Regions from separate parts of the Microbacterium thalassium genome, predicted to be linked through region 2. Evidence: predicted binding sites of a transcription regulator. Region 2 holds the regulator's gene; the other holds the start of a gene.
What was found. The regulator HspR, encoded in region 2, represses chaperone genes until heat shock. The targets are predictions, from matches to a motif close to AAGTTGAGTCNNNNNGACTCAACTT.

Region 1 (12,003 bases), 2.9 Mb from region 2:
GAAGTCGTCGTCGGTCATCTTCAGCAGCGACTTGTCGCGCAGAATGCCGGCGTTGGTGACCACGATGTCGAGGCCGCCGAATTCACTCACGGCGGCATCGACGAGCTGCTTGGCCGCATCGCTCGTGCCGACCGGAGCGACGACGGCGGTCGCCTTCCCGCCGGCGGCCAGGATCTCCTCGACAGTGGACTGCGCGGCGTCGGCCGACACGTCGTTGATCACGACGGCGGCGCCGGCTGCGGCGAGGGCCTTCGCGTACGCGGCGCCCAGCCCGCTGCCGCTGCCGGTGACGATGGCGACCTTCGAAGCCAGTGAAATGGACATCATTCTCCTCTGAGGAATCTGGGGGAGCGGTGGATCAGGAAGGGTGGAAGAGGGCGCGGGGGCGCCGGTCGCAGCCGGCGCCCCCGCGCCTGTGGATCACTCGTTGAACGCCTCAGCGGTGGCCGAGGGGCCGAAGGTCGCCTCGAGCACCGAGGAGCCGGCCTCCGTGTCGGACGGACGGAGGATGTAGGTCTCCATCGACGGGGTCTTCTCCGGGTCGCTGTAGTCCAGCGGCACGAGCACGCCCGTGTCGACCGAGGTCAGCGTGGCGAGCGCCGCCTGGATGCCCGCGCGGGTCAGGTCGCCCGCGTCGCACGCGGCCTCGATGGCTGCACCGAAGATCGCCATCGCGCCATAGCCGAAGTTGACGTTGGCGTCCGCGTTGTTGTTGTCGGCCGCGTAGTCCGCGTCGAACGCCGCGGCGACCTCGACGGCCTTCGCGCTGTCGGGGTTGCCGAAGGGCATCATGCTGGTCGTGACGTAGCCGTTCTCCAGGATGAAGTCGCCTGCGGGCGCGCCGGGGGCGATCTGGAACGGAGCGTAGCCGGGCGTGTTGGTCATGAGCGGAACGTCCAGCCCGGCCGCCTTCATGGCGGTCGCGGCCTGGTTGTAGCTGCCCGGGCCGGTCGACATGAAGACGGCGGTGACTCCGGCGGCCTTCAGCTGGTCGACCTGCGCGGCGAGGTCGGTCTCCTTGCCGGTGATCTCGACGCCCGTCAGGGTGTAGCCGTTCTCGTCGGCGAAGTACTCACCGCCGGCGCGCGCGTCGCCGCCGAACGGACCGGGGACGTTGATGTAGCCGATGGTGTCGCCCGGGGCGATCATCCCCTGCTCCTCGAGCCAGCTGAGTCCGTTGATGACCTCGGTCGGGTACGTGGTGCCTGCGAGCACGTAGTACGGGTTCTCGAGGGCCGTCGTCGACCACCCGGCGACCACGGCGGTGATCTCGGCGTTCGCGATGAAGTCCTTCAGCGCGTCCTGCTGCGGGGAGCCGAGGATCATGCCGAAGCCCAGGACCTCATCCTGCATTCCCTGGAAGAGCTGGGTCGCGGTCGCGCTGTCCGAGCCGTGGTCCTGGACGTCGATCTCCAGATCCCGGCCGCACAGGCCGCCGGCCGCGTTCACCTCGTCGGCGTAGATCTGCGTGCCCGAGACCATGGGAACGGCGGTCGCGGTGTAGATGTTGGAGACGTCGGTCAGGACGCCGAGGGTGATGGTGGTGTCGGTGACGCCGTAGTCGGTCGCGACGCCGTCGCCGCCGCCGCCATTGTCGCCGCCGCCGTTGTCCGACGAGCAGCCAGCCAGGAGCAGCGACGCTGCTGCTGCGGCTGCCACGCCTGCGATGATGCGCTTGTTCATGCGTGTTACCTCGTTTTTTCGGGGACAGCTCCCCGACTGTCCGTGTCGTGTGATTGCTGTGGCGGTGCCACTGGGGAAGGCTTGGCGCGACGAGACCGGATGCGGCGGACGATGCCGGCGCCGCCCGTGGGCTCGAACACGAGGATGAGGACGACGATGACGCCGAAGACGATGGTCGAGAACGTCCCGCCCGGGATCCCGTTGAGGCCGGTCTGGTCGATGAACGGCAGGAGCGGGGTGCCGCCGAGCTTGTTCATCGTGAAGGCGAGCAGGGCGACGAACGCCCCGCCGAACACGGCGCCGCCGATCGACCCGAGACCGCCGATGATGATCATCGCGAGGAAGTTGATCGAGAAGACGATGTTGAAGGTCTCGGGAGTGAGCACCTGGGAGTACAGGGCCACGAACACCCCGCCGACACCGGCGTAGGCCGACGAGACGACGAACGCCTCCGCCTTGGCGTGCTGCACGTTCACCCCGATCGCCGCCGCGGCGGTGGGGTTGTCTCGGACGAGCTGGAGCGCCTGACCGGGGCGGCCGCGCACGATGCGCAGACCGATCCAGACCGCCAGGAAGAGGGCGATCACGGCGATGAACCACAGGCGGGCGATGCCGTCGATGTTCGCGCCGAGGATCTCGAGCTTCGGCGTCGATCCCGACAGCGGGATGCCGAAGAGGTCGAACTGCTGGACCGAGCGGCCCTGGAGCCCGCCGGTGAGCGGGGTGACGTAGGTGAAGACGTACTCCGAGATGAAGATCAGGGCCAGGGAGGCCATACCGAGGTAGAGCCCCTTGAGTCGCGCGGCGACCGGGCTGAAGATCAAGCCCAGCAGCGCGGCGAGGGCGACGCCGCCGATCGCGGCGAGCACCGGGGGCAGACCGAGCCCCCAGCGATCCTCCACACCCGGCTCGCCGGCGAGCACGATGTAGCCGTAGGCTCCGACCGCGACGAAGACACCGTGGGCGAGGCTGAGCTGCCCGCCGACGCCGACGAGGATCGTGAGTCCGATGGCGGCGATCGCGAAGGCCACCGCGCTGGTGAGCGCCGTCTGCACGTCACGGGGCTGGAAGAACGGAATGGACAGCAGCACGATGGCGACCACCGGAAGCAGGATGTAACGGGTCCACATCCGCTTCTTGTCCACCCCGCGCTCAGGGGCTGATGACTTAGACACGACTGATCTCCCTCGATCCGAAGAGGCCGCTCGGTCTGACCAGCAGAACGATCAGCATGATCACGTACGGCACGACGATGGCGATCTGCTCGCCCATCCAGGGTGCGTAGGCGGCGACGAGATACCGCGACACCGACTCGGTGAACCCGACGATGAGAGCACCGATGATGGCGCCCTCCGCCGAGTCCATGCCGCCGATGATGATCGCCGGGATGACGGCGAACGCGAGCGCGCTTCCGAAAGCAGGAAGGCCCGCCCCCGGGAACCCGGCGAGGAAGATGCCGGCGATCACGGCGAGCCCGCCGCCGATCCCCCACGACCACAGCGCGACGCTTCGTCCGCTGACACCCATCAGGGCCGCCGTCTCGGGGTCGCTCGCGGCCGCCCGCATCCGGACGCCGAAGGTCGTGTAGCGGAAGACGACGAAGAACGCGCCGATGGCCAGGATCGCGGTCGCGAACGCCGCGACTCGCGCGACCGGCATGGCGGCGCCGCCGATCTGGATCACCGCGTCGGCCCACGGTCCGGGGATGTAGAGCATCAGGTCGCGCATCTCGACCAGGAGGATCGCGGTGACGATCATGTCGATGGCGATCGTGATGATCGTCGCGACGAGGTGATCGTGCGACTTCGACAGGGAAAGGATCAGCTGGATGATGACCGCTGCCGCGGCTCCCACGGCGATGCCGATCAGCGCGACGATCCAGAAGTCGAGGCCGGTGTTGAGCTTGAACACGACGTAGACGCCGATCATCATGACCGCGCCCTGCGCCAGGTTCACGACCTTGGTGCCCTTGTAGATGACGACGAACCCGACCGCCAGGAGCGCGTAGATCGCGCTGAGCGAGAGGCCGGTGAGGAACACCTGCAGCACGTTCATCGCTTGCCCTTCTTTCCGCGCACGACGCGCGTCGCAATCGCCGAGGTCTGTTCGCCCACCGTCGTGGTGCCCAGGTACGCCTCGATCACGTGGGGGTCGTTCTGGACCTCGTCGGGGGTGCCGTCGGCGATCTGACGCCCGAAGTCCAGCACCGTGACGCGGTCGGCGATGCTCATGACCATCGGCATGTCGTGCTCGACGAGCATCACCGAGATGCCCAGAGCGTCGCGGATCGCCCCGATGAGTCCGGCGATCTCCATCTTCTCGCCCGAAGGCATGCCGGCCACCGGCTCGTCGAGCATGAGGATCTCGGGTTCGGTCGCGAGTGCTCGAGCCAGCTCGACCTTCTTGCGCCAGCCGTACGAGAGCAGTCCCGCATCCGTGGTCAGCACGTCGTTCAGCCCGACGAAGTCGGCGATCTCGAGCACGCGATCCCGATGGATGCGTGCCTCGCGCCGCGCACCGGGAAGTCCGAGGCCCGTCGAGAGCATCCCCGCCTTGGTCAGCCGATAGCGCGCGACCATGAGATTGTCGAGGACCGTCTCGTGCGGGGCGAGGGCGATGTTCTGGAAGGCCCGTCCGATCCCCTGCCCGGCGATCACGTGCGGCTTCATCCCGAGCAGCTCGACGTCGCCGAGCGTCACCGATCCGACGTCGGCCTTGTAGACGCCGGAGATGACGTTGAAGCACGACGACTTGCCGGCCCCGTTCGGGCCGATGACCGCGTGGATCGTTCCCGGCTGCACGGTGAACGACAGGCCGGAGAGGGCCTTGATGCCGCCGAACGAGAGCGAGACGTTCTGGACCTTGAGGGTGCGGGGGCTCATGCCGACCACCTCGAGAGTGTCTTGTATTCGTGGGCTTCGGACTCCGTTTCGACGGCATCGCCGCCGAGGAAGAGCTTCTGCACGTCGGGGGAGTCGCGCAGGGGCGCGGCCTCGTCTTCGAGCACGACGTGACCCTGCTCGATGACGTAGCCGTAGTCGGAGATCCGCAGGGCCATGGCGGCGTTCTGCTCCACGACCCCCACGGTGATTCCGAGCGCATTGATCTGTGTGATGACCGAGGCGACCTGCTCGACCGTCTGGGGAGCGAGGCCGAGCGTCGGCTCATCGAGCAGGATGACCTTCGGAGAGCTCATCATCCCCCGGCTGATCGCGAGCATCTGCTGCTGGCCGCCCGAGAGCAGGCCGGCGCGCTGGTTCCGGCGCTCGGCGAGGATCGGGAACAGCTCCAGCACCTCGGCGAGCTTCTGATCGCGCTTGCGCCCGCTCTTGACGGTCGCAGCCCCCGCGCGCAGGTTGTCGATGACGGTGAGATCGCCGAAGACCCGGCGACCCTCCGGTACGTGCACCACGCCGAGCTCCACGATCTTCGCGGCGCTGAGCTTGCTGATGGGGTCTCCCCCGAGCAGGACGTCGCCGTCGGTGATCGTCCCCCCGTGGAAGCCCAGGAGACCGCTCGCGGCGCGCAGCATCGTGCTCTTGCCGGCGCCGTTTCCGCCGATGATCGCCGTCACACGCCCCTCGGCGAGGCTCAGCGTCGCGTCCCGAAGGGCCTCGACTCCGGCGCCGTATCGCACCGATAGATGCTGGAACTCAAGCACTGCCAATCCCATCCACGTCGTTGTGAACCTCGTATCGGGCTCCTGCCGCCGAACGTTGAATGTGTCAACGATCTGGCGACACCATGAACGTAACCGACATCATTGAAGATGTCAATCAAATCCCGCTGACTGGAATCATGTTGACTGTTCGCGCCTCGTCGCGTAGGCGGGCAGGCGGGAACTCCGGGGCGGATGTCCGCCCGCGGGGGGGGGGAGAAGCTCACGACGGCCGAGCCCGGACGGGCTCGCCGATCACTCCTCGAAGGCGACGCGCTGAAGCAGGGCGAGCAGCGTCGCCCGGTCTTCGGCGTTCAGGCTCGGCCCCATGCTCTGCTCGCCGTCGCGAGCTGCTGCGCGGGCTTCGCCGTGCACCTGCCTGCCGGCGTCGGTCGCGACGATGATGTTCGTTCGGCGGTCCGTGGGCGAGCTGCGTCGTTCGACGTAGCCGCGCTGTTCGAGGTCGTCGATCAGCGCGACGATCTGACTCGCGTCCAGGCGCAGGAAGTCGGCGAGTTCGCGCTGCGTCGGATTCTCTCCCGAGGCCGCCAGGGACAGCACCGCGTACAGGCGGCCGTTGAGGCCGAACTCGGCGAAGAAGGCTCGGTCGCGCGCGACCCACACGGCGCGGGAGCGTGTGAGGAGGAAGCCCATGTCCTCGTAGAGGGTGGCGCTCTTGAGCCGCTCCTTCGCGTTCTCCTTCACCGTGTGCCCTTCTGTCACGCAATGGTGAACACCATATCGCATGCGCTGGTAAGGATAAATCATTGACAAGGTCAACGGTCTCTGTTCGAATGTCCCCATGTCAACGTCGACCGGAGCTTTCGGCGCCCCTCACTCTCAGATTCCTCCCACGAACTACGGGCTCGGCACGTGGGCGGAGCGGCGGGTTCTGCTTGCGCCGGACCTGCCGGCGTGGACCTTTGAAGGAGAGTCGACCTCGTATGCCGAGGTCGATCGGCGGGTGCGCAAGCTCGCCGGCGCACTCGCCGACCTCGGGGTCCGCCACGGCGACCGCGTCGCGTACATGGGGTTCAACCACCCCGCACTGCTCGAGACGCTGTTCGCGCTCGGACGCATCGGCGCCATAGCGGTGCTCGTGAACGCGCGCCTTTCGCACGGTGAAGTGGGGTACATCCTCAACGACTCCGGAGCGCGGATGCTGCTGTTCGGGGCGGAGCAGCGAGCCATCGCGCGAATGCTCGAGCAGGAGGCGTTCGGCGTGCAGATGGTCTCGGTCGACTACGACGCCGGTGACGACGAGACGTGGGCGCGCGAGTACGAGGCGCTGCTCGCAGCGGGTTCGGAGGAGTCGACGCCGGCGGCAGTCGGGCTCGACGACCCGTGTCTGATCATGTACACGTCCGGCACGACCGGCCGCCCCAAGGGCGCCGTGCTCAGCCACGCCAACATGACCTACAGCGGTCTGAACATGCTCATCTCCACCGACCTCCGCACCGGCGACGTGTCGCTCGCCGTCGCGCCGCTGTTCCACATCGCCGGATTGAACGCGCTCGTGCTGCCGATGTTCCTGAAGGGCGGGCACATCCTCATCCAACGCCACTTCGACCCCGTGGCGGTCGTGGGCACACTGCGGGAACTGCACGTGAACTCCATGTTCGCGGTGCCCGCCATGCTCGATGCGATGGCAGGCGTCGACGGCTTCGAGGTGATGGCGTTCCCGGACCTGAGGACCCTCATCGTGGGCGGCGCCCCCGTGCCGAGTCGGGTCCTGCGACAGTGGAACAGCAAGGGCGTCGAGCTGCAGCAGGGATACGGGTTCACCGAGGCGGCGCCGGCGGTGACGCTGCTGTCGCCTGCCGAAGCCATCCGCAAGGAGGGGTCGGCCGGCAAACAGCACTTCTTCACGGACGTGCGAGTGGTCGCCGCCGACGGGCACGACGCCGCGGTCGGCGAGTCCGGCGAGATCTACGTGCGGGGCTTGAACATCATGCTCGGGTACTGGGACAACCCGCGGGCGACGGCCGAATCGTTCGACGGCGAGTGGTACAAGTCCGGTGACGTCGCGGAGAAGGACGAGCACGGCTTCCACTTCCTCAAGGACCGGTCGAAGGACATGTTCATCTCGGGAGGGGAGAACGTGTACCCGTCCGAGGTGGAGAGCGCGCTGCTGGACGTTCCGGGCGTGGTGGAAGCCGCCGTCATCGGGGTTCCCGACGAGCGTTGGGGTGAAGTCGGCAAGGCGCTGATCGTGCTCGAGGCCGGCGCCGCCCTCGACGCGGACGGCATGCGGGCCGCATTGGCAGACGGACTCGCGCGCTACAAGATCCCGAAGCTCTTCGAGTTCGTCGCTGAGCTTCCACGCACGGCGACGGGAAAGGTGCAGAAGCATCTGCTGCGCGACGCCCACGCGGTCGGGGCGCTCTCGTGACCGCGGGCGGCATGCTCGCGGCGGACCTGCTCGGATTCGAGGACGACCTCACCGAGCCGGAGCGGCAGACTCTGCTCGCGCTGCGCGCGTACCTGGAATCGGAGGTCCGCCCGCAGGTGAACGGCCTGTGGGAGCGGGCGGAGTTCCCGGCCGAGATCATCGGGCCGCTGGCCGAGCTCGGCGTCTACTCCTTCGGCGGAGACCACGCGGCCTTCGAGAACTCGGCCGTGTTCCGCGGGTTCGTGACGCTCGAACTGGCGCGGGTCGACTCCTCGCTGGCGACGTTCGCGGGCGTGCACACCGGGCTGGCGAGCGGTTCGATCGCGCTGTGCGGCTCGGTCGAGCAGCAGGCCGAGTGGCTTCCGAGGATGGCGACCGGGGAGGTCATCGGCTCGTTCGCGCTCACCGAGCCGGAGTCCGGGTCGGATGTCGCGCGCGGCCTGCGGACCACGGCGCGCCGGGACGGCGACCACTGGGTGCTCAACGGCGAGAAGCGCTGGATCGGCAACGCCACGTGGGGCGATGTCGTCGTCGTATGGGCCCGCGACGAAGCCGACGACCAGGTCAAGGGCTTCATCGTGCCGACGAGCACGCCCGGCTATCGGGCCGACAAGATCGAGGGTAAATACAGCCTGCGCATCGTGCAGAACGCGCACATCACGCTGACCGACGTGCGCGTCCCCGACTCCTGGCACCTCGCCGAGGCGAACAGCTTCGCGGACACGAACAGGGTGCTGCAGGCCACCCGTCTCGACGTCGCCTGGTCGGCTGTCGGGAACGCCATCGGCGCGTACGAGCACGCTCTCGCCTACGCGCGGGCGCGAACGCAGTTCGGCAAGCCGATCGCGTCGTTCCAGCTCGTCCAGGACCTGCTCGTGAAGTCCCTCGGCAACATCACCGCGTCACTGGCGATGGTCGTCCGCGTCGCGGCCCTGAACGACCGCGGCGTCTCCTCGGACGAGCACTCGGCGATGGCGAAGCTGTACGCCACGTCCCGGACGCGCGAGGCGGTGGCCTGGTGTCGCGAGATCCTCGGCGGCAACGGCATCGTCATCGACTACGACGTCATCCGTCATTTCGCCGATGCGGAGGCCCAGTACTCCTTCGAGGGCACCCGCGAGGTGAACACCCTGATCCTCGGGCGCGCCATCACCGGCATGCAGGCTTTCGTGTGACGGTGCGAGACTGGCGGCGTGAGACTCGTCCAGGTCGCCCAGCGGGCGATTGATCTCGACCGCGCGGAGGACTTCTACGCCCGGCTCATCGGGATGCGATCCATCGCCCGCTTCGACGAGGCCGGGCTGCTGTTCTTCGACCTCGCGGGCACGCGCCTCCTGCTCGACCGCAATGCCCCGTCGACCCTCGTGTACCTGCAGGTCGACAATGTGCACGAGGCGCTCGAGCGCGTCGGCGCCGAGGTCGTCTCGCCTCCGCACGTGATCTTCCACCACGACGACGACGCGCTCGGCCCCGTGGGGTACGACGAGTGGCAGGCGTTCATCCGCGACTCCGAGGGAAACACGATCGGCCTGATCGCGTTCCAGCGCCCCTGAGCGCCGGCGACAAGGCTGCGGGTGCGCCGCCGTCCGGGCGGCGCCGGAGACCGGCGCACGTCTGTCGGCGTCGGGTGTTCGCCGTGCGCGAAGAGAGGACGAAAGTCATTAGCACTCGGGGATGGAGAGTGCTAATCTCTCTCTAGTTGAGTCGAGAGGGCTCAACTTTCAGACCAGAGTCCGAAACAACCGACAGAAGGAGACGACCATGGCAACCTATGACCCGTTCCGCGACCTCGACCGACTGGCTTCGGGACTCTTCGACGCCCGCCGCGGCCCGCGCCGCATGCCGATGGACCTGTACCGCGACGGTGACCACTACGTCCTCACCGCCGACCTTCCGGGCATCGACCCCGGTTCGGTCGACATCGACGTCGACGGTCAGCTGCTGACGATCCGGGCCGAGCGCACGCTCACCACGGGCGAGGGAGTCAAGTGGATCACCCGCGAGCGCGAGGCGGCGAGCTTCATCCGCCAGCTGAACCTCGGCCAGGGCATCGACACCGACCGCATCGCCGCGACCTACAGCAACGGCGTGCTGAGCGTCACGATCCCGGTCAGCGAGAAGGCCAAGCCGCGCAAGATCGAGGTGTCCACCGAAGAGGGTGCGCCGGTGATCAAGGCTCACGAGTCGACCGAGGGGCCGCAGCCTGTCGACCAGTGATCGCACCGACGCCGTGAGAGGCTGCTCGCAGCGCAACCGGATGGCGCGCCCCTTCGCGTGAGGGGCGCGCCATCCGGCGCGTGGGAGCATGGGACGGATGCGGCATCGATGCCGCTCCGCGCCGACGAGTTCTGGGGAGGAAGCGGTGAACGCCGACGTTCTCGCGCACGCCGGCGCACGTGCACGCCTGGCGACGACGATCGGGATCCCGCTGTACACGGTGTTCGGCGGAATCGGCCTGTGGGCGGCGACCGCCCTGTGGAACCGCGTCGTGTGCGACGACGTGCTGGCACCGTCGGTCCTCGGCGGGCCGACCGCCGCGATCGGGGCGGCCAGTGCCGTCGCCGCCGTGGTCGGCATCGCGGGCGTGTCGTCGCTGTCGCGGAGCGTGTTCCCCCGCATCGGGACGACGCCGGTGCGCCGCGTCGCGCTCGGTGCCGCGCTGGGCGCCGCGGGCGCGCTCGTCCCCAGCATCCTCATCGTGATCGGATGCCTCCACCCGGCTGCCGGGATCGCCGCGACGATGCTCGGCCTCGTGCTCCCGGCCGCCCTCACGGGAGCGGTGGGGGGCGCGCTCGTCGGCCGGGTCGAGCACTCGAGCGTGCTCATCCGCCTGTTCGTCGCCGCGAAGTGGTTCGCCGTCGTCGTCGTCGGCCTGTGGGCGGTGCTGGCGTTCGCGCCCCTGGACCGCTGGACGCTGCTCGCCTGCGCCGTCGGCTGAGCTCCATAGGGCATGATGAGCAGGCACCCGGCGACCGAGGAGGACGCGATGAGCGAGCAGGCGGTGGCGGCCAGGACCGCATCGGGGTGGACGGCTGCGACGGTGGGCATCCCGCTCTACACCGTCTTCGGGGCGCTCGGCCTGTGGCTCGGCTCGCTGGCCTGGACCGCGATGGCCGCGGACGAGGTCGAGCATCCGACCGTGCTCGCCGGGACCATGGTCGCGACGGCGATCGTGTCGGTCGTGACGGCCGTGATCGGAGTCCCGGCCGTCGCGCTGATCCTTGCGCGGCCGCTCGCAGCATCGGCGCGGTACCCGCGCAGGGCCGCCGCCGTGTTCACCGTCGTCGGCGCGGCCGCCGCGGTCATTCCGGGCGTCTTCATCGCACTGGGCAGCGGCCACGTCGGTGCCGGCGCCACCTTCGCCCTGCTCGCGCTGATCCTCCCGGCGGCGCTGACCGGCCTGCTCGCGGCGTTCCTCCTGCCGGCCGTCGCGGCGTCCCGGGCGGTCGCGACGGTCTTCGCCGTGGCCGCGCTCGCGGCGGTCGCGCTCGTGGTCGTGTGGACCGTCGTCCAGCTCACCCCGATCGGCGGCTGACCCGCCGTCCGGACCGGCTCAGTCCCCGTCGTCGCGCAGCTTCGCCGTGAGGGTGTGCAGCTGCGACAGCTCGCCGTCGCTGAGCTTGGACATGCGCGCCGCGATCGAGCGGCCGTGCTGCGACGCCACCTTGCGGAACGCGACAGCGCCTTCCTCGGTCGCCGTGACGAGGGAGCCCCGACCGTCGCCCGGGTCGGCGCACTTGGTGAGCAGGCCCCGCGCCACCATGCGGTCGACCAGGCGCGACACGCTCGGCTGGCTGATCAGCATCCGCGCGGTGACATCGCGCAGCTTCGCGGTCATCTCGTCGGCGCGCGTCACCGTCAGCAGCACGTCGTATTCGCCCTGCGACAGCTCCGCTCCGTCGAAGTCGGCGCTGATCTCGGCGAACACCTCGTGCTGGGCGCGGAACAGGCTCTCCCACGCGTCGATGGCGAGGCGGCGGTCGGTCATGTCCACCAGAGTAGAGCGAACCGGCGGGTCATAGGCTCTTGCCATGGGGAGCTTGGTGGGGAATGCACGTCGTGCGGGCTTGTCGGCGGGGAAGCGGATGCCGGGACCGGCCCGCATCCTGATCGTGATCGCCGTCGCGGCCGGGTCGATCTTCGCCGGTACCGCGCCGGCTGTTGCCGCGCCGGCCCCCGAGTCGGTGCCGAACGCCATCGTCACCGCCGGGGTGGACGACTTCACGTTCGCGAGCATGGACGTGGAGTACACCCTCGGCCGGGCGGAGGA
Region 2 (12,003 bases):
GGTGAGCGAGGTCAGCAGCGAGACGAGGTTCGACGGGTCGAGCACCGAGGTCACCGCGTCCGCCGCCTGCTGATCGAGGCCGAGGGCGGCAAGCCCGGCGACGATCGCATCGGCGGTGTCGCGCAGGTTCACCGACAGGTCGGCGACCAGGCGGATGAACTGCGCCCCCGCGAACCACAGCATGGCCGCGAGCGCCGCGAGGATCGCGTAGCCGAGGACGATGACGGCGGTCGTGCCGGCCCACGATGGCCAGCCGCGCCGGACCAGGGGCGCACGCACGGGCCAGCAGATGATGACGATGACCGCGCCGAGCGCGAGAGGGCCGACCAGTTCGCGGGCGAAATAGAGCCCGGCGAGCGCGATCACGCCGGCCGCGAGTCCGATGACCACGCGCAGCATGGGACTCAGCACCGGCACGGGTGGCGGGGACGGGGACGGGTCTTCGCGGCGCTTCACGAGCCCAGGCTAGGGCCGTCGCGCCTTTCAGGCGGCGCCTCCCCCAGGCGCGCCGCGACGTCCGTGATCTGACGCGCCACCTGGCGCACCTGCCCCCGCGTCGCGGGTTCCTGATCGTCGTCGTCGCCGACCGCCTTCTCGAGGACCCACGAGGACACCGTGGCGGTGACGATGCTGACCACGGCGATGCCGCCGGTCATCAGCAGCACGGCCACGGTCCGTCCCCACGACGTCACCGGGTAGAAGTCGCCGTAGCCGACGGTGGTGATGGTGACGAACGCCCACCAGAAGGCGTCGCTGAACGTGTGGATGTTCGAGTCGGGCGCGGGGCGCTCGGCCTCGAGCACGGCGAGCGCGGCCATCCAGATCAGCGTGAGGGCCGCCCCTGCGCCGTAGATCGCGATGCGGCTGCGCAGCGCGGCCCCGGCGGTCCGCTGGAGCGCGGCGATGACGGTGAGCGCCTTCAGCAGGCGCAGCGGCCGCATCGCGGGGATGAGGACGACCGCGAGATCGAACAGGTGACGGAAGAACCAGCGTCGCCGCTCCCGCGCGATCGTGAGCCGCACGACGTAGTCGACGGCGAAGAACGCCCACGTGGCGAACATCACGAAGCGCGTGACCGTTTCGGCCATTCCCGTCGGCACCGAGATCACCTGCCACGAGTACGCGACGATGAACAGCACCGACGCGATGATCAACGGCCAGTAGGTGAGCTTCTCCCAGCGCTCCTCCGACATGCTCCGCAGACTATTGCGCCGCCGCGGCGGCGGGCGGTCGCCTCGCCGGGTTCTCGCGCGCTCAGTCCTGCGTGTCCGCCTGCAGAGCGGCGGCATTGCGGATCAGCAGGATGATCCACGTGAACACGAGCACGCCGGCGACCAGCTCGACGGCCGTGAGCGTGTAGATGCCGAAGGCGTAGTAGACCGCGAGCAGCAGGATCACGGCGAAGAACCACCATCCGAGCGCCATGAAGGTCTTGGGCATGTCGGGGATCCACCAGCGGATGCCGATGGCCGCCACGCCGAACGCGATCGCCATCCCCGAGGCGGCGAACGTGTGGATCCAGAAGAAGCGGTCGACGTGGAAGACGCCGACCAGCGCCAGCAGGATGCCGACGAGGATGAGGCTCACCCGCATGTTCCGCAGCCCCGTGGGGTGGGGCGTCGGGATGTCGATCGTGACGTAGCGGGCGAGCGTCGTGACGATGAGGCCCGCCACGATCAGCGTGAGATTGAACGCGAGCGCCGAGATGTCGCCCGTGACGCCGAGCGAGCTCAGATGGTCCTGCCACCACAGCGGGTCGCTCGCGGTGAGCATGCTGGCGACGATCCCCTCGGCGAGGAACACCGCCAGCAGCACGGCGAGCAGCATGAGATCCATGTGCGTCGCCGAGTAGAACGCGAGGTACCCGGTGACGGCGGCGGCCGCACCGGCGAGCACCAGCAGCGGCAGCGCGAACACCTCGGCGCCGATGAACGACTCCTCGAGGATGACCGACAGGAGGGTCCAGGTCAGCAGCGCGATGACACCGTGCGCGACGGCGAGCGCGAGGGTGTCGAGGTAGTCCGGCAGCCGCATCCGCTCCCCGTGCCGACGCACGACGACGAAGCGCCCGACGACGAACGACACCATCGCCACGACGGCGCCGCTGATGGCGGCGAACTGCCCGATGGAGCCCGGCCCCGAGATGGGCGCGGCGTCGAGGCGGAAGACGAGGAGCGCCAGCGACGCGACGGCGATGAACGACACGACGCCGCCCGTGATCGCGAGGGACTCCAGCGATCTCTCGGTGCGCCCGTCGAACTCGCGGACGACCGCGGCCAGCCGCGCGCGGCGGCCCTCCTGAGGTGAGGTGGACGTGCTCACGGCACGAGGCTATCGCCGCATCCGCCCGAAGTCAGCCGGTCGCGGCGGCAACTGCGCCGATTCCTCCCGACGCGGCGCGCCATCGGTCTAGGCTGAGCGCCATGAGCGGCGACGGACAGGCGGCTGCGATCGATCCGACACCGAAGCGTCTGCTCGCGCTCACCGTCCCGGCTGTGGCTGTGGGCGTGCTGGCCGCGCTCGTGCTGTGGCTGCTGGACGAGGCCGCGCTCGGCCTGGAGTGGGTGCTGTGGGACGCCGCGCCGGGCCTGGTGGGCGTTGACGGCGACTCGGGCTGGTGGATCTTCATCACCCTGACGATCGTGGGCCTTCTCGTCGGGCTCGTCCTGTGGCTGGTCCCCGGCCACGGCGGCCCCGACTCGGCGACCGTCGAGCTCGACGCGCCCGTGCAGCCCATGAAGTACGTCCCGGGCATCGCGCTCGCCTCGATCCTCACACTCGGCGGCGGCGTCAGCCTCGGCCCCGAGAGCCCGATCATCGGGATCATCACCGCGATGACCGTGTGGGCGCTGACGAAGCTGTGGCCGCAGTTCCCCGTGCGGCTGTCGGTCGTGCTCGCGCTGGCGGGAACGATCGGCGCGCTGTTCGGCACCCCGATCGCGGCGGCCCTGGTGCTCACCGGGCCGGTCGCCGCGGCACCGGGCCGCGGCTCGCTGTGGGACCGGCTGTTCCTCCCCGTCGCGGCCGCCTCCGCCGGCGCCGTGACGACCCACCTGCTCGGCGGCGGCATCCACCCGGTGCCGGGCATCGAGCCGTACGGCGGCCCTCAGCCTCTCGACATCGTGTGGGGCATGCTGATCGCCACGGTCGCCGCCGGACTCGGCCTGCTCACGGCGTGGGCGCTGCCGCCGCTGCACCGGCTGCTGCGACGGCTGATGCGGCATCCGTTCCTCGTCCCCGCGGTGGGTGGCGTGCTCCTGGGAGCGCTCGGGGCGATCGGGGGTCCGGTGACCCTTTTCAAGGGACTCGACCAGAGCGCCGAGCTGATCGAGGGCGTGGACACCTATACGGCCGGGCAGCTCGCGATCATCCTCGGGGTGAAGATGGTCGCCCTGGTCGTGGCCGCGGCGGCGAGCTTCCGCGGCGGCCGCATCTTCCCCGCGATCTTCCTCGGCATCGCCACGGGCATGCTGTTCCATGCCCTCGTCCCCGACATCCCCTTCGGGCTGGCGCTGTCGGCCGGCGTGCTCGGGTTCACGCTCGCGATCTCGCGCGACGGGTGGATCGGCATCTTCGCGGCGATCGCGATCGTCGGCGACATCACGCTCATCCCCATGGTCTGCGTCGCCGTGCTGCCGGCGTGGCTCCTCGTCTCGCGCGGGCCCGAGATGATCGTGCACCCCGAGCACGACGAGACCGGACCCGACGAGAAGGCGCCCAAGGACCAAAGCCCTTCCGCGTGACCAGCAGACGTGCCACACTCCGGACATGTCCGACGCGAGTCCGGCACTGTGGCCACCTCTGACTCCGCTCGCCGCGCGCATCGATGCGGGCCGGGCGCTGCGCCGCGATCATCCGCGTGAGGGGATGAGCGCGCTCACCCTGACGACCCGCGATCCGCTCGGCATCCTCGAGACCCAGAACGCAACCCGCGTGCCCGAGCTCGTCCCGCTGCGCATCGAGCGGATGTCGGCGAGCGCCTTCGCCTTCTATCGCGGCACCGCGGCCGTGATGGCGGCCGACCTCGCCGCCGATCCCAACAGCGGCATCCTCGTCGGGTCGTGCGGCGACGCGCATGTCGCCAACTTCGGCTTCTACGCCTCGCCGCAGCGGACCCTCGTGTTCGACCTGAACGACTTCGACGAGGCGGCGTGGGCGCCGTGGGAATGGGACGTCAAGCGCCTGGTCACCAGCATCGTGCTCGCGGCCGAGGCGGGCGGGCACCCGCCCGACGTGGCGCGCGACGCCTGCCGGGATGCCGTGCGAGCGTACGCCCGCGTGATGAAGGCGAACGCCGAGAAGAGTCCCGTCGACCGCTACTTCGAGCACTTCGAGCTCGACGGCGCCGTCGGAAAGATGGATCCCGAGACGCGGTCCGCCATGAAGAGCGCCATCAAGGACGCCGAGCGGCGCACCGGCGAGCGCGCCGCCCACAAGCTCACCGAGACCGCGCCGGATGGGCGATTGCGGTTCATCGAGTCTCCGCCGACGATGGTCCGGGCGTTCTCGGACCAGCTCGCGCAGGTCAAGGAGCTGTTCGAGGAGTACCGCGCCACGGTGCCCGTCGACATCGGCGCGCTGCTGCGCGGCTACGAGCTCGTCGACGTCGCCCGGCGGGTCGTGGGCGTCGGGAGCGTCGGAACGCGGTGCTATCTGCTGCTGCTGCAGGACGGCGACCGGAACGCCCTCATCCTGCAGTCCAAGGAGGCGCAGCCGAGCGTCCTGCTCACGAGCGGCTCCATCCGGCAGCCGCAGCAGGTGACCGCCTACATCGCTCGCAATGCGCAGGGCGGTCGCGTGGTCGCGATGCAGCGGATCCTGCAGGCGGTGTCGGACCCGTTCCTGGGGCACGTCACCGGTCCGCGCGCCGACTACTACCTGCGCCAGTTCCACGACAGCAAGGGCAGCATCGAGGCCGAGACCCTCGAGGCCGGCCCCTTCCAGCGCCACGCGCAGCTGTGCGCGGCTGTGCTGGCCCGCGCGCACAGCCAGTCCCCCAACGCCGCGACGGTGTCGGGATACGTCGGCGGCGGCAAGGTCGCGGCCGAGTCCATCACCGCGTGGGCGTTCGCGTACGCCGACGTCGCGCGGCAGGACTACGCGGACTTCGTCGCCGCCCACGCTCACGCCGCGGCGGAGGGGTAGCGCCGCGACCTCCGCGCGTCCGCTGCATGGGCTCTCGCCGAGCGCATGGCTTCTTGCGCGCGCACGACGTATGGATTCGGCGAGTTCAGGTGCACTGGCCGGCGCAGATCGGGGCCTACGCCTCGTCGGGCTCCGGCTCGTCTGCGGCCGCGGCGTCGTCCTGCTCCGCCGTCGGGAGCGGCTGTCGGGGGCGCCACACGACGATCTCGGTCGCGCGGCGCACGCGCGTGCCGTGGCGCAGGGGGATGACCGAGCCGGTGCGGCCGGCGGCGAACACGCGGGCGCCGGGACGGCTCAGGGCCTCGGCGCGGATGCGCTCCTCGAGGGCGTTCACGCGACCCGTCAGCTCGCGCACCTGGTCCTCGAGATCGAGGATGCGCGCGATCGCCGGCAGACCGATGCCCTCGGCGGACATGCGGGCGACCTCGCGCAGCTGCGCGACGTGGCGCAGCGAGTAACGGCGGGATCCGCCGCGCGTGCGGTCGGGGACGACGAGGCCGAGGCGGTCGTACTGGCGGAGCGTCTGCGGGTGCATGCCCGCGAGCTCCGCCGCGGCGGCGATCGCGAAGATCGGCGCGTGCTCGTCGAACTCGCGCGGTTGCGCCATCATCCGCTCACCTCCCCGGCCCGGTCGTCCCGTCCATGCTTCAGCCCCGCGCCTTCGCCATCAGGTCGGCGCGCGGGTTCTCCTTCGGCTCCAGGCTGTGGAACCGCTCGAGCGCCTCGCGGGCGGCGTCGTCCAGGTGCGCGGGCACGGCGACCTGGACCTCGGCGAGCAGGTCGCCGGTGCCCTTTGCCGTCGCGACGCCCCGGCCCTTGACGCGCAGGACACGTCCCGACGGCGTGCCGGGGGCGACACGCAGCTTCACCGGGTCGCCGCCGAGCGTCGGCACCTCGATGGTGGCGCCGAGCGTCGCCTCGGTGAAGGTCACCGGGACCGTCACGCGCAGGTTGAGCCCGTCGCGCGTGAAGACCGGATGCGGCCGCACGGTGACCTGCACGACGATGTCGCCGGTCTCGCCGCCGTCCGGAGACGGACGGCCGCGGCCGCGCAGACGGATCTTCTGGCCGTCGGACACCCCGGCGGGGATCTTCACCTTGAAGGGCTTGCCGTCCTCGCCCTGCAGCGTGATCGTCTCGCCCTTCGTGGCGGTGATGAAGTCGATCGTCGTGCGCGCCGTGACGTCGGCGCCCCGCGTGGGGCCGCCGTAGCCGCGGAAGCCGCCGCTCGGCTGCCCGAAGCGGCCGGATCCGAACCCGGTTCCGCCGCCGCCCTGATTGAACATCCCGAACAGATCGTCGAAGTCGCCGGACTGGAATCGACCGCCGCCGCCGCGTCCGCCCTGGTTGAACATGGAGAACACGTCCTCGAAGCCGCCGGCTCCCTGGCCGCCCGCGGTGAAGCGGGCGCCGCCGGCGCCCATCGCGCGGATCTGGTCGTACTCCTTGCGCTGATCGGGGTCCGACAGCACCGAGTACGCCTCGCTGATCTCCTTGAACTTCGCCTCGGCGACGGTGTCACCCGGATTGGAGTCCGGGTGGTACTGCCGCGCGAGCTTGCGGTACGTCTTCTTCAGATCGGCGTCGGCGACATCCTTCGACACGCCCAGGACCTTGTAGAAGTCCTTCTCCAACCAGTCCTGACTGGCCATGGATGCTCCCTCCGCCTACTCTGCCGGGACCGCGACGACGACCTTCGCGGGGCGAAGCTCGACCGTCCCGAGGCGATAGCCCGGCTCGACGACCTCGAGGATCGTCGCCTCGGTCACGCCCGGGGTCGGAGCCTGGAAGATGGCCTCGTGCTGCTGCGGGTCGAATGCCTCGCCGGCTTCGCCGTACGTGGACATGCCCATGCGCTCGGCGACGCCGCGCAGCTTCTCCGCGATCGCGGCGAAGGGGGTGCCCTCCTCCAGATCGCCGTGCTTGTCGGCGCGGTCGAGATCGTCGAGCACCGGCAGGAGGCCCTTCGCGACCGCGCCCTTGGCGCGCTCGATCTCGACCTCGCGCTGCTCCTCGGTGCGGCGGCGATAGTTGGCGTACTCGGCCTGGAGGCGCTTGAGGTCGTTCAGCAGCGCCGACTCGAGGTCGGCGAGCACGGCGTCCTCAGCTGCGGCGTCGACGTTCTGGGTCGTGCCCAGGATGTCGTCGACGGTCAGGTCGTCCGGTTCCTGCTGCGAGGTCTCGGACGTCTCCTGCGGCTCGGCGCCCTCCTGCGGCTCAGGGCCGGACGCCTGGGCGTCCGGCCCCTCACCACCGAGGACCTCGTCGCCGTCGTTCTCGATCGGCTCTTCGGGGTCCTTGTCGGCCATGCTTACTTCTTCTCGTCCTCGTCGTCGACGACCTCGGCGTCGATGACGTCCTCATCGGGGTTCGGGACGTTGCCCGCGCCCGGCTCGTTCGCGGCCGGGTCGGGGTTCTCGCCCGCGGCCTGGCCGGCCTGGTAGATCGCCTCGCCGAGCTGCGACTGGCTCTGGCTGAGCTTGTCGAACGCGGTCTTGACGGCGTCGTCGTCCTCACCGGCGAGCGCGGTCTTGAGCGCGTCGACGTCGGCCTGGACGGAGTCCTTCACCTCGGCGGGGAGCTTGTCCTCGTTCTCCTTGATGAGCTTCTCGATCGAGTACGACAGGGTCTCGGCCTGGTTGCGGGTCTCGGCGGACTCGCGGCGCTTCTTGTCCTCGGCCGCGTGCTCCTCGGCCTCGCGCACCATGCGGTCGATGTCGTCCTTCGGCAGCGACGAGCCGCCGGTGATGGTCATCGACTGCTCCTTGCCGGTGCCCTTGTCCTTGGCCGACACGTGGACGATGCCGTTGGCGTCGATGTCGAAGGTGACCTCGACCTGCGGGATGCCGCGCGGAGCCGGCGCGATGCCGGTCAGCTCGAACGTGCCCAGCGGCTTGTTGTCGCGCGTGAACTCGCGCTCGCCCTGGAAGACCTGGATCGCCACCGACGGCTGGTTGTCGTCGGCGGTGGTGAAGGTCTCGCTTCGCTTGGTCGGGATGGCGGTGTTGCGCTCGATGAGCTTCGTCATGATGCCGCCCTTGGTCTCGATGCCGAGGCTCAGGGGGGTGACATCGATGAGCAGCACGTCCTTGCGCTCGCCCTTGAGGACGCCGGCCTGCAGGGCGGCGCCGACGGCGACGACCTCGTCCGGGTTCACGCCCTTGTTGGGCTCCTTGCCCCCGGTCTCCTGCTTGACGAGCTCGGAGACGGCGGGCATGCGGGTCGAGCCGCCGACGAGCACGACGTGGTCGATGTCGGCGACCTTGATGCCGGCCTCGCGGATGACGTCCTCGAACGGCTTCTTGGTGCGGTCGAGCAGGTCCTTGGTGAGGTCCTCGAACTTCGCGCGCGAGAGGCTCTCGGAAAGCGACACCGGGCCCGAGTCGGTCAGCGACAGGTAGGGCAGGTTGATCGAGGTCGAGGTCGAGCTCGAGAGCTCCTTCTTCGCCTGCTCCGCGGCCTCCTTGAGACGCTGGAGCGCGATCTTGTCGCCCGAGACGTCGACGCCCGTCGTGTCCTTGAACTGCTTCATGAGGTAGTCCACGACGCGCTGGTCCCAGTCGTCGCCGCCGAGGCGGTTGTCACCGGCGGTGGCGCGCACCTGGATCGTCGAGAAGTCCTCGTCCTTGCCCACCTCGAGCAGCGACACGTCGAACGTTCCGCCACCGAGGTCGAAGACGAGGATCAGCTCGTCCTCCTTACCGCGGTCGAGGCCGTAGGCGAGAGCGGCCGCGGTGGGCTCGTTGATGATGCGCAGGACGTTCAGCCCCGCGACCTCGCCGGCCTCCTTGGTGGCCTGGCGCTCGGCGTCGTTGAAGTACGCGGGGACGGTGATGACGGCATCCGTCACCGAGTCGCCGAGGTACTGCTCGGCGTCGCGCTTGAGCTTCTGCAGGATGCGGGCCGAGACCTCCTGCGGCGTGTACGTCTTGCCGTCGATCGCCTGGGTCTTCCAGTCGGTGCCCATGTGGCGCTTGACCGAGGTGATGGTGCGGTCGACGTTGGTGACGGCCTGGCGCTTGGCGGTCTCGCCGACCAGCACCTCGCCGTCCTTGGTGAACGCGACGACCGACGGGGTCGTCCGGAAGCCCTCGGCGTTCGCGATGACCTTGGGCTCGCCGCCCTCGAGCACGGAGACGACGGAGTTCGTCGTTCCGAGGTCGATTCCAACAGCACGTGCCATGTGTTTCTCTCCTTCGTGTGGACCGAGGCCGCGAGCCGCGGTCCGGGTAGTGCACAAGTCTTCGAGCGGCTCGCCGGCACGGGTGACATCCCGGGTTGAGCCGCAACGACTCAAGGGTACGTGGGGAGTCTGGACGTGTCAAATGAACTTGATATGACTCGACTCAAGTTCGTGTGCGGATGCGGTCTGCCGGTGTGTCAGACCGACTTCGCCACCGTCTGCAGCAGCAGCACGAGAGCCCCCAGCGCCACCAGCAGCCCCAGGACCAGCAGCGACTGCCAGAACCGCAGCCGGGATCTGCGCACCACCAGCAGCCCGATCAGCCCGAGGGTTGCGATGTAGATCCAGGCGGCGATGGTCAGGGCGAGTTCGATGTCGAGCAACCCGGCCCAGGCGGCGCCGATCATCGCCGCCGGCGCCACGACGGTCGCCATCGCCGCCGCCGAAACACGCAGGGGCACGACGACCTCGGCCCACGACGACAGGTCGCGGTGCACCGCGAGATGGCCGATGATCTCCGAGACGAACCCGGCTGTCGTGATTCCCAGGACGCCGAAGACCAGGGCGAGGAAGGCATGCTCCGGCTCGGGATGCTGGCTCGACACGATCACGATGGCGAGCCCCGTGAACGTCGCGTACACGCGCTCCTTGAAGTACGAGACCAGCGCGGCCGGTCCCCCGGCCTCGGTGATCGCCTCTCGGCGGCGGGCGTGCCTGCCGCGATGACGGGCGTCGTCGGACGAGGGCTGCGATTCGGGCTCGGATTCGGCATCCATGCGCTCATCCTGCCTCCCGCGCGTCCGCGCCGTCTACGAGGAGGCCAGCCGCTGCTTCCTGCTCCGCTCTTTCTGGATCCGCTTGGTCCAGTCCGCGAACCACGGCGCATCGGGCAGGCGCGCGAGGATCGGCCCCACGATGATGGTGATGAGGACGTACGCGGTCGCGAGCGCCGCGAGAGATCGGTCGACGCCCGACGCGATGGCCAGCCCCGCGATCACGATCGAGAATTCCCCGCGCGGCATGAGAGCGAATCCGGCGCGCCAGCGACCGGCCTCGGCGATGCCCGCTCCGCGCGCGGCGAGGTACCCCGAGAGCAGCTTCGTGCCCATCGTGACGATCGCCAGGAGGATGGCCGGCACGAGCATGGGGACCAGATCGGCGGGGTCGGTCGACAATCCGAAGAACAGGAAGAACACCGACGCGAACAGGTCTCGCAGCGGCATCAGGAGCCGGTGCGCATGCTCGGCGACCGGGCCCGAGATGGCGATGCCCACGAGGAACGCCCCGACCGCCGACGACACGCTCGCCTGCGCCGCGAGGCCGGCGACGAGCATCGTGAGCCCCAGGATCGACAGCAGCAGCACCTCGGCGCTCTTGGACCACACGAGGCGTGAGACGAAGTGCCCGTGCCGCAGTGCGATGTACAGGATCAGGATCACCGAGGCGAGCGCGATGACGACGGTGAGGACGCTAGCGCCCAGATCGAGGCCGATCAGCAGCGCCGTCAGCACCGGCAGGTAGAAGGCCATCGCGAGATCCTCGATCACGAGGATCGACAGCACGGTGGGCGTCTCGCGGTTCGACAGGCGTCCGAGGTCGTGGAGCATCTTGGCGATGACGCCCGACGACGAGATCCACGTGATGCCGGCGAGCGCGACGGCGGCCACCGGCCCCCATCCGAGCGCAAGCGCCAGCAGAGCGCCCGGCGTGGCGTTCAGGACCATGTCCCACACGCCCGCGATCCGCGACTTGTTGAGGTTGCCCATCAGTTCCTGCGGCGTGTACTCGAGGCCGAGCATCAGCAGCAGCAGGATCACGCCGATCTCGGCGCCGATCTCGATGAACTCCTCGCCGGTGTTGAACGGCAGCAGACCACCTTCCCCGAAGGCGAGGCCGCCGAGCAGGATCAGCGGGATCGGCGAGATCCCGAGCCGACCGGCGAGGCGCCCGAGCAGGGCGATTCCGAGCAGGAGCGCACCGATCTCGATGAGAACGAGCGCGCCATGGGACATCGGGTCAGACTCCGTCGACGATGTCCGCGAGCTTCTGCAGGCCCTCGCTGGTCCCCACCGAGACGAGGGTGTCACCCACGTGCAGGACGTCGTCCGGCGCCGGCGCGGGGATCACCCCGGCATCGCGCACGATCGCCACGATCGAGCAGCGCGTGAGCGTGCGCGCTCGCGTGTCACCCAGCGGCCGGCCCGCGTAGGGGGAGTCCGCCCGCAGGGTGATCTGCTTGGTCGACAGCCCCGCGACCTGCTCGCGCAGGCCCGCGATCTGGGTCATGATCACCGATCCGCCGAGCACCTCCGACAGCGCGGTCGCCTCTTCGTCGGTGAGCGCGACGGTCTCGGCGGCGCGGTCGGGATCGCCCTCGTCGGCGACCGAGATCTCGCGGCCGCCTTCGCGGAACGTGACGACCGAGAGGCGGCGGCCTTCCTCGGTCTCGATGTCATGACGGGTGCCGATTCCGGGTAGCTCGGCTCGTTCGACGTGCACGGACATGCGTCCATCATGGCATCAGCCGTGCGGCCTCCTCGCCGGATCCCGCGTGTAGCCTGACGCATGCCGCGAGGATGCGGCGCACCCGTGGCGGAACCCGCCGTTCACCGAAGGGTCCTAGCGTGACCGACATGCCATTGCCCGAGCAGCCGTCTCCGCCGTCCAAGACCGTC

Region 1: HD594_RS16895 (Hsp20/alpha crystallin family protein) is a predicted target of HspR. The motif match lies at 9,430-9,454, and genes of this name have one in related genera.

Annotation. Positions count from the first base shown of each region.
Region 1 covers NZ_JACHML010000001.1:3,649,646-3,661,648, reverse strand. Annotated here, with positions in the region: gene HD594_RS16945 (SDR family oxidoreductase) at 1-318, opposite strand, end outside; gene HD594_RS16940 (ABC transporter substrate-binding protein) at 421-1,683, opposite strand; gene HD594_RS16935 (branched-chain amino acid ABC transporter permease) at 1,689-2,813, opposite strand; gene HD594_RS16930 (branched-chain amino acid ABC transporter permease) at 2,851-3,738, opposite strand; gene HD594_RS16925 (ABC transporter ATP-binding protein) at 3,735-4,565, opposite strand; gene HD594_RS16920 (ABC transporter ATP-binding protein) at 4,562-5,320, opposite strand; gene HD594_RS16915 (MarR family winged helix-turn-helix transcriptional regulator) at 5,597-6,064, opposite strand; gene HD594_RS16910 (acyl-CoA synthetase) at 6,144-7,733, shown strand; gene HD594_RS16905 (acyl-CoA dehydrogenase family protein) at 7,745-8,908, shown strand; gene HD594_RS16900 (VOC family protein) at 8,927-9,286, shown strand; gene HD594_RS16895 (Hsp20/alpha crystallin family protein) at 9,495-9,950, shown strand; gene HD594_RS16890 (hypothetical protein) at 10,096-10,671, shown strand; gene HD594_RS16885 (hypothetical protein) at 10,720-11,268, shown strand; gene HD594_RS16880 (MarR family winged helix-turn-helix transcriptional regulator) at 11,287-11,721, opposite strand; gene HD594_RS16875 (DUF2207 domain-containing protein) at 11,819-12,003, shown strand, end outside.
Region 2 covers NZ_JACHML010000001.1:789,621-801,623, reverse strand. Annotated here, with positions in the region: gene HD594_RS03820 (AI-2E family transporter) at 1-456, opposite strand, end outside; gene HD594_RS03815 (potassium channel family protein) at 453-1,193, opposite strand; gene HD594_RS03810 (DUF998 domain-containing protein) at 1,255-2,322, opposite strand; gene HD594_RS03805 (ion channel protein) at 2,424-3,743, shown strand; gene HD594_RS03800 (DUF2252 domain-containing protein) at 3,769-5,145, shown strand; gene HD594_RS03795 (heat shock protein transcriptional repressor HspR) at 5,261-5,752, opposite strand; gene HD594_RS03790 (DnaJ C-terminal domain-containing protein) at 5,793-6,797, opposite strand; gene HD594_RS03785 (nucleotide exchange factor GrpE) at 6,813-7,454, opposite strand; gene dnaK (molecular chaperone DnaK) at 7,457-9,328, opposite strand; gene HD594_RS03775 (hypothetical protein) at 9,526-10,104, opposite strand; gene HD594_RS03770 (cation:proton antiporter) at 10,138-11,340, opposite strand; gene HD594_RS03765 (cation:proton antiporter regulatory subunit) at 11,345-11,833, opposite strand; gene HD594_RS03760 (MFS transporter) at 11,962-12,003, shown strand, end outside.